Regions from separate parts of the Streptococcus dentalis genome, predicted to be linked through region 2. Evidence: predicted binding sites of a transcription regulator. Region 2 holds the regulator's gene; the other holds the start of a gene.
The links. Region 2 encodes Rex, which represses fermentation and respiration genes when NADH is low (regulators of the CRP and FNR family bind a similar motif). Its sites were predicted from a motif close to TTGTGAANTANTTCACAA; they were not measured.
Positions count from the first base shown of each region.

Region 1: a site for Rex is predicted at 1,459-1,476, ahead of adhP (alcohol dehydrogenase AdhP). Genes of this name have one in related genera too.

Region 1 is NZ_CP139418.1:1,953,020-1,957,236, forward strand. It holds gene SM121_RS09605 (NCS2 family permease) at 1-361, opposite strand, end outside; gene SM121_RS09610 (Cof-type HAD-IIB family hydrolase) at 537-1,349, shown strand; gene adhP (alcohol dehydrogenase AdhP) at 1,540-2,562, shown strand; gene SM121_RS09620 (PTS sugar transporter subunit IIB) at 2,936-3,925, shown strand; gene SM121_RS09625 (PTS mannose/fructose/sorbose transporter subunit IIC) at 3,953-4,217, shown strand, end outside.
Region 2 is NZ_CP139418.1:1,462,495-1,466,711, reverse strand. It holds gene SM121_RS07145 (class A sortase) at 1-452, shown strand, start outside; gene SM121_RS07140 (hypothetical protein) at 622-900, shown strand; gene radC (RadC family protein) at 955-1,638, shown strand; gene SM121_RS07130 (redox-sensing transcriptional repressor Rex) at 1,691-2,338, opposite strand; gene SM121_RS07125 (DUF4649 family protein) at 2,469-2,684, opposite strand; gene SM121_RS07120 (DUF1831 domain-containing protein) at 2,686-3,033, opposite strand; gene SM121_RS07115 (cysteine desulfurase family protein) at 3,043-4,155, opposite strand; gene SM121_RS07110 (ribose-phosphate diphosphokinase) at 4,165-4,217, opposite strand, start outside.

The DNA of each region.
Region 1 (4,217 bases), 490 kb from region 2:
TCTTTCGAACATTTGTCAATGTGATAATCAATGAAATCACACCACAAATGAAGACCATTCCCAAAGCTTCCTGCCATGAGTAGCCCATACCAAATACAACGGTAAAGGTAAAGAAGGCATTCAAGCCCATCCCAGGTGCTTGTGCATAAGGTAAATTGGCATAAAAAGCCATCATCAAGGTCCCGACAACGGATCCAATAATCGTTGCAAGGAAGACTCCTTGAGCTGGCATACCTGTTTGTGACAACATTTGAGGGTTTACGAAGAGGATATAACTCATCGCAAAAAAGGTTGTCAAACCAGCAAGAACCTCTGTCCGAACAGTGGTTCCATGTTCTGAAAGTTTAAAAAACTTATCCATTTCAGAATAAACTCCTTTTTCATCATTCTCGCTCCCAATCAATTTGCGAACGTTATTTCTATTTTACCAAAAGATCTTTCGCCTTTCAAGAAATCCTACTTCTCTTCTCGATTTTTGAGCGCTTTTCCGATTTTTCTGATATAATGGTCTCATTCTTCTCGAAAGGAACCGAATTATGCATAAAAAGATGATCGCTCTAGATTTAGACGGCACCCTCTTAAATTCCGAAAGCAAATTGAGCGACTTTACCATTGATACGATTAAAAAAATTAGTGCTCTTGGCCATAAAATCATTATTACAACAGGACGCCCCTACCGTATGGCACATACCTACTACAAACAACTAGAGCTAGATACTCCAATGATCAATTTTAATGGTTCTCTTACGCATCTACCTGAGAAAAAATGGGCGGATGAACAATGTTTGACTTTAGATAAAAAATACCTGCTAGATATGGTCGCTAACCGAGACACCATCCAAGCGGACTTTATAGCTGGCGAATACCGCAATAAATTCTTTATTACTGATCCAAATGAGCACGTTGCAGACCCTAAATTATTCGGTATTGAATCTTTCCAACCAGAAAATCAATTCAATCCCGAGCGGGTAACGAGCGACCCAAACTGTATCCTCTTTCAAACGAAAGCGGAAGACAAATATGCTCTGGCAGATGAAATGAATCGGCATTATGACTACAATCTGTCAATCAATACTTGGGGTGGTCCCTTAAATATTCTGGAATGCAATCCCAAAAATGTAACCAAAGCATCCGCTCTGACCTACCTTCTAGATAAACTCAATATGGATCAGAAGGATTTGATTGCCTTTGGAGACGAGCACAATGATACTGAGATGCTAGCTCTCGCTGGTCATGGATACGCCATGAAAAATGCTAGCTCCGTCCTTCTCCCTTATGCAGACTCCGTCACAGATTTCACCAATAACGAAGATGGTGTCGCGCGCCAATTAATTCAATTATTCTTATAATAGGAACAGACATGAGTTATCCCCTCATGTCTTTTTCTACCCTAAATACTTAATCGGTTAATCAATACCCCCCTATTTTTCCATTTTTTTCATTGCTTTGTCATCTAGTTTGTGATATTATTAACATAGTTATTAAAGAAGCGCTTTCAATAATACTAAACCACTTCTCGTTCACTTAAGGAGGAACAAAATGAAAGCTGTTGTTGTAAATCCAGAAGGTACTGGTGTTGAAATTGTTGCGAACAAAGAAATGCGACCACTTGAAACAGGGGAAGCTCTTGTTCAAATCGAATACTGTGGTGTCTGCCACACTGACTTGCACGTCGCACATGGAGACTTCGGTAAAGTTCCAGGCCGTGTTCTTGGACACGAAGGAATCGGACTTGTGAAAGAAGTTGCTCCAGATGTCAAGAGCCTTAAAGTTGGGGATCGTGTCAGTGTTGCTTGGTTCTTCGAAGGATGTGGAACTTGTGAATACTGTACAACTGGTCGCGAGACTCTTTGTCGGACTGTTAAAAATGCAGGTTACTCTGTTGATGGAGGAATGGCTGAACAATGTATCGTAACTGCAGACTACGCAGTAAAAGTACCAGAGGGATTAGATCCAGCCCAAGCTTCTTCTATTACCTGTGCCGGTGTTACAACCTACAAAGCTATCAAAGAAGCCAAAGCTGAACCAGGCCAATGGATCGTTATCTATGGAGCTGGTGGCTTGGGTAACTTAGCTGTTCAATATGCCAAGAAAGTCTTCAACGCTCATGTCATCGCTGTTGATATCAACAATGATAAACTCGAATTGGCTAAAGAAGTTGGGGCAGACTTTGTCATTAATGGTCGTGAAGTCGAAGATGTCCCAGGATTGATCAAAGAAAAAACAAATGGTGGAGCTCACTCTGCTGTCGTAACAGCTGTTTCTAAAGTAGCTTTCAACCAAGCAGTAGATTCTGTTCGTGCAGGTGGCCGCGTGATCGCAGTTGGTCTTCCTTCTGAAATGATGGACCTCAGCATTGTGAAAACGGTATTAGATGGTATCCAAGTCATTGGTTCTCTTGTAGGAACTCGTAAAGACTTGGAAGAAGCTTTCCAATTTGGGGCAGAAGGCTTGGTAGTCCCTGTCGTTCAAAAACGTCCAGTGGAAGATGCTGTCAAAGTCTTTGACGAAATGGAAGCCGGAACCATTCAAGGACGTATGGTACTTGACTTTACAAACTAAACAACTGAACCTACAGGACTAGCCCAACTGGGCTAGTCTTTTTGAGTGTTCTCAATCACTCTTATATACAATTTGTTATATATTTATTTTTGTTTTCGAGAATATCGTTTGATTCTCGGAATCTTTTCATTGAGAACCAAATCCTATAAAACATCTCTATTATTGATTTTTTAAGCATCAACAAGTAATAAACAAAATTCATTCAAGAGCATTCTTTTTCTATCTAACGATAATTTAACATAGTAAATCAATGTTTTTACATCGAGATTTTGATAGAAAAATTGACTTAAGTGTGGAAACGATTTATAATAAAGTAGCTTAAAGTTTTCTTAAACTGAAAGTCAAACAAATTTTATAAGGAGGAATGTCAATAATGAGTATTGGTATCATTATTGCTAGCCACGGTGAATTTGCAGCTGGAATCCACCAATCCGGCTCGATGATCTTTGGGGATCAAGAGAAAGTTCAAGTGGTTACGTTCATGCCAAGTGAAGGCCCGGATGATCTCTATGCTAAATTCAATGCAGCTGTTGCCGCATTTGATGCAGAAGATGAAGTCTTGGTTTTGGCTGACCTTTGGAGTGGTTCTCCATTTAACCAAGCAAGTCGCGTCATGGGAGAAAATCCAGATCGTAAATTTGCGATCATTACAGGATTAAACCTTCCGATGTTGATTCAAGCTTATACAGAACGTTTGATGGATGCAAATGCCGGCGTTGATAAAGTCGCTGCAAACATCATTAAGGAAGCAAAAGACGGTGTCAAAGCCCTTCCAGAAGAATTGAATCCTGTTGAAGAAGCTAGTACAGCCGCTGCTGCTCCTGTAGCCCAAGCTGCTATTCCAGAAGGAACAGTTATCGGAGATGGAAAACTCAAGATTAACCTTGCCCGCTTAGATACACGTCTTCTTCATGGACAAGTGGCAACTGCTTGGACACCTGATTCAAAAGCCGATCGGATCATTGTTGCTTCAGATTCTGTTGCCAAAGATGAACTCCGTAAGGAATTGATCAAACAAGCGGCACCAAATGGTGTGAAAGCAAACGTTGTCCCAATTCAAAAATTGATCGACGTTGCAAAAGATCCACGTTTTGGAAATACCCATGCTTTGATCTTATTTGAAACACCTCAAGATGCTCTTCGCGCCATCGAAGGTGGTGTTCCGATTAAAACCTTGAACGTTGGTTCAATGGCCCACTCAACTGGTAAAACCATGGTGAACAATGTGTTATCAATGGATAAAGATGATGTGGCTACATTTGAAAAAATGCGTGATCTTGGAGTAGAATTTGACGTCCGTAAAGTGCCAAATGACTCTAAGAAAGATTTGTTTGACTTAATTAACAAAGCTAACGTTCAATAATCGATTACTTACGAAAGGATTTTAAACATGTCTATTATTTCTATGGTATTAGTGGTCGTTGTTGCCTTCTTAGCAGGTCTTGAAGGTATCCTTGACCAATTCCAATTCCACCAACCCCTTGTTGCTTGTACCTTAATCGGTTTGGTAACAGGTAATTTGACTGCTGGCATTATGCTTGGTGGTTCACTTCAATTTATTGCACTTGGCTGGGCAAACATTGGTGCCGCAGTTGCACCCGATGCTGCCCTTGCATCTGTCGCTGCTGCCATCATCATGGTACTTGGGGGAGACT
Region 2 (4,217 bases):
CGATTCCTGAATTGAACATGAATCTTCCGATTTTTAAGGGACTAGAAAACGTAGCCCTCTACTATGGGGCAGGGACCATGAAGGAAAACCAAGTTATGGGGCAAGGCAATTATTCTCTCGCCAGTCACCATGTATTTGGCTTAACTGGTGCAAATGCCATGTTGTTTTCACCATTAGAGAAAGCCAAGGCTGGTATGAAGATCTACATCACGGACAAAGAGAAAGTCTATACTTATGTCATCTCGTCAGTTGAGACAGTGACTCCAGACCGTGTAGATGTTATTCAAGATCGTGAAGGCGTTAATGAGATCACTTTGGTGACCTGTGAGGATGCTGCAGCGACTTACCGTACGATTGTAAAAGGGAATTTGGAAACCTCTGTTGACTATGACAAGGCTCCAAAAGACATCCTGGATTCATTCAGCAAGTCTTATAATCAAATGCAACTTTAAGAAAATAAAGTCCGAGACAGAAATGTCTGGGCTTTTTCTATGTAGGAAACTAGGAGAAATTCTTGTAAAATTGTAAGAGATTGGTAATATTATGTAAGGAACTTGTCATAATATTGAGGGAAATTCAGTATATAATAGAGGAGAAAGAGTATGATAAGGAGGTAGGATAGTGACAAAAGAGCGAATTTATCATCTCTTGCATCATTTCTATAATCTCTTAGTAAATGATTTTCCACGAAATGGATTAATTACGAAAGGAATCTACGAAGTAGAACAGGTTTACCAAGCTTTAGAGGCCATTCCTCAGAGTCAGGAGTACCTGATTCGCTGTGAAATTCAACAGTTTTTAAAGGAGCTTGAACAAGTTCAAACAGGTTATCAGATCCGCTTTAATAAAGATGAAGTATTAGTGTTAGATGATTTGAAGCAAGAAATTGCCTGCAAATAATGAAAGGTCGTCGTTTTCTCTATTTATTACGAATTAATAAGTGAGGAGGAAATTATGTACGACATATCATTTATTGAACCGTCTTTGCTTCCTAGGGAACGTTTGGTTTCTGAAGGGGTGGATAAGCTGAGTCATCAGGAATTGTTATCCATTCTCTTGCGAACAGGCAATAAGCAAAAAAGCGTTTATGAGATTGCACAAGGTCTTTTGAGTTCGGTTAATAGTTTAAAGGAGTTAAGTCAATTAACCCTAGAGGAGCTACAGGAAATCTCTGGTATTGGCCGGGTGAAGGCCATCGAACTTCAAGCTGTGATTGAGTTTGGACGAAGGATTCATAAAGACGAATTGATGAGTTCTGAACAAATCATGAGTAGTCAGAAATTGGCCCATAAAATTCAACAGGAAATCGGCCATAAGAAACAGGAGCACCTGGTTGCCCTTTATTTGAATACGCAGAATGAAATTATTCATCAACAGACCATTTTTATTGGAACAGTGAATCGAAGTATTGCGGAGCCACGTGAAATCCTACATTATGCACTAAAACACATGGCGACGTCCATCATCTTGGCTCACAATCATCCATCTGGTGCCGTATTTCCCAGTAAAAACGATGATGAAGTAACGCATCGAGTCTTAGAGGCCTGTGAAGTGATGGGTTTAACCCTATTGGATCACTTGATTGTATCTGAAGAAAATTACTATAGTTATCGAGAAGAAACAGATTATTTAGTTTAAAAAAGGTTGGAATCCTCTGGTTCCAACCTTTTTGTTGTTAAAGTATAAGTCTTTATTCTTCGTTTTTTCGCATGAAATAAAGGAGTGTTTGCAATTCACTGGTGAGGTCGACATATTGGACGACGACATCTTTAGGAACTGTCAGATGCACTGGTGAGAAGCTGAGAATCCCTTTGACCCCAGCGTCTACCAAAAGGCTAGCCACTTCTTGAGCCTTGACGCTTGGAACAGTTAGGATGGCTGTTTGAATGCCTTCTTGTTTGAGCTTTTCTTTAATAGAGGAAATACCGTAAATGGGAATTCCGTCCTTACTTTTGGTATTGATCAGTTCATGATCGTCAAGATCAAACGCCATGACAATTTTCATCTTATTGCGTTCATGGAAGCGATAGTTGAGAAGCGCACTTCCCATATTTCCGATCCCCACAATAGCGACATTGGTAATGGCATTATCATTTAAGAGATCCGCAAAGAAGTTCATCAGTTTTTTTACGTCATAACCAAATCCCCGTCTTCCTAATTCACCAAAATAAGAAAAATCTCGGCGAACGGTAGCAGAGTCAATCCCAATTGCATCCGCAATTTGCTTGGAATTGACGCGCTCTATTTTTTCAGAGTTAAAGCGTTTAAAAATGCGGTAGTAGAGCGATAAGCGTTTTGCTGTTGCGCGTGGAATTGGAGTATTTTTATCATGTTTCACAATATCACAACCTTTCCCTCTTATTGTATAGGAAGATTGTGAAAAAATCAACTATGTAGACCGATTTTTCAAAAATATATTTGTCTAACTAAAAAGCTGATGGTGATGGGAGAGTTCCATCATCATCAGCTTAGTTTTTAGCTTGTTCTAATTTTTTCAAAAAAGCATAGAGTCCATCGACACGCCCCGTATAGGGGAGCTTTTCACCCTTGTATTCAATGGAAACGATTGAGTAAGAGTCAGGTAAGGTTACACAGCCTGAAAAAGCTAAGATGCAGGCTGCAAGGTCGGGATAAGTAGTCGTTCGTTCTACTTGGTACGCGTCGATATAAGTTAGGGTTACCATATTAAACCTCTGTTTTGTTGAAAATTTCTCTTTCAACGAGACTATCCATTAAGAAATAGAATTTTTGTTGGATAATGTCATTTTCTGGATTTTTAAAGATATTAACCAGGCGAAGACCTGACTTATCTGTAATATTGATTTTAAAACCAGTGAGGTCTTTGTTGAAGATAATTTTAAGCAGGAAACCTTCACCGCTATTTGGAACAGCTTCGAGCAAACGATTCAACTCGTAATTTCCAACTTTTGTAACAGCAAATGTATTGTCACGTAAGGTATATTTTTTAATATTTGGGTGAAGACTATAGGTATATTTGCAGTCTTTCAATGTGATACTAGTTTCAAAAGTCATATTGTTCTCCTATGATAAAATTTCTTTAAGTTTTGTGAGGAAGTCTTGAACCTCCTCTATGGTATTGAGTTCTGAAAAACTAATTCGAAGGGATTCTTTTAGGCGTGAGCTATCTTTTCCATAGAGCGCCTCAAGGACATGGCTGGGTTGAATGGTACCTGCGGTACAAGCAGAACCTGTAGAGACAGAAATTCCAGCAAGATCGAGTCGCATCAATAATACATCATTTTGGACACCCGGAAAGCCAAGGTTCCAAACAAATGGAAGATGATCATCATTCGCATTTACGTAGTAGTCGTAGGCTGCTAAACCATTGACTAGTTCTTGGCCGAGTTTTTGAACCTGGTTGAAATTTTCTTCTTGATGAAGTGTAGCTTGCTGAAGCGCGGTTGCCATCCCGACAATTGAAATGAGATTTTCCGTGCTGGCTCTCATCTTACTTTCCTGATCCCCACCATGTAAGAGATTATCAAAATCTTTGACGGCCGCATAAAGGAAGCCGACTCCCTTAGGGCCATGGAATTTGTGGGCAGAAGCACTGAGAAAATCAATTCCCAACTCTTCGGGATAGACAGGGACCTTTCCAATTGCTTGGACAGCATCAACGTGAAAGGCAGCTGGATGATCTTTTAAGAGTTCTCCGATTTCTTTAATCGGTAACAGATCGCCTGTCTCATTATTGGCAAACATGGTAGAGACAAGAATAGTATCCGGTCTAAGTGCAGCCTTGATATCACTAGACTGAATGCGTCCATCTCTTGGTTGGACGATCGTAACTTCAAATCCGAAACGTTCTACAAGATATTCGATGGGTTCTAGAACCGCATGGTGTTCCAAAGCGGTAGTAATGATGTGTTTGCCATCTGTTTGGTGTTTCAAGCAGTAGCCTTTTATAACGGTATTATTACTTTCTGATCCACCTGAAGTGAAGAAAATACGATTTGGAATAGTATGGAGAGACTGAGCAATTTGCTCGCGAGATTCTCGGAGAAGTTTACTAGCCATCCGTCCATGAGCATGGAGGCTCGATGGATTTCCAAAAGTGGTCTTCATGGTTTCAGACATTTTATCAATGACTTCAGGTAGAAGGGGAGTTGTTGCGGCATTATCAAAATATATCACATTAAGACCTTATTTCTTGTGGTAGGCAAATAGAGGACTAACAGGTTTTCTTTCTTGAATGC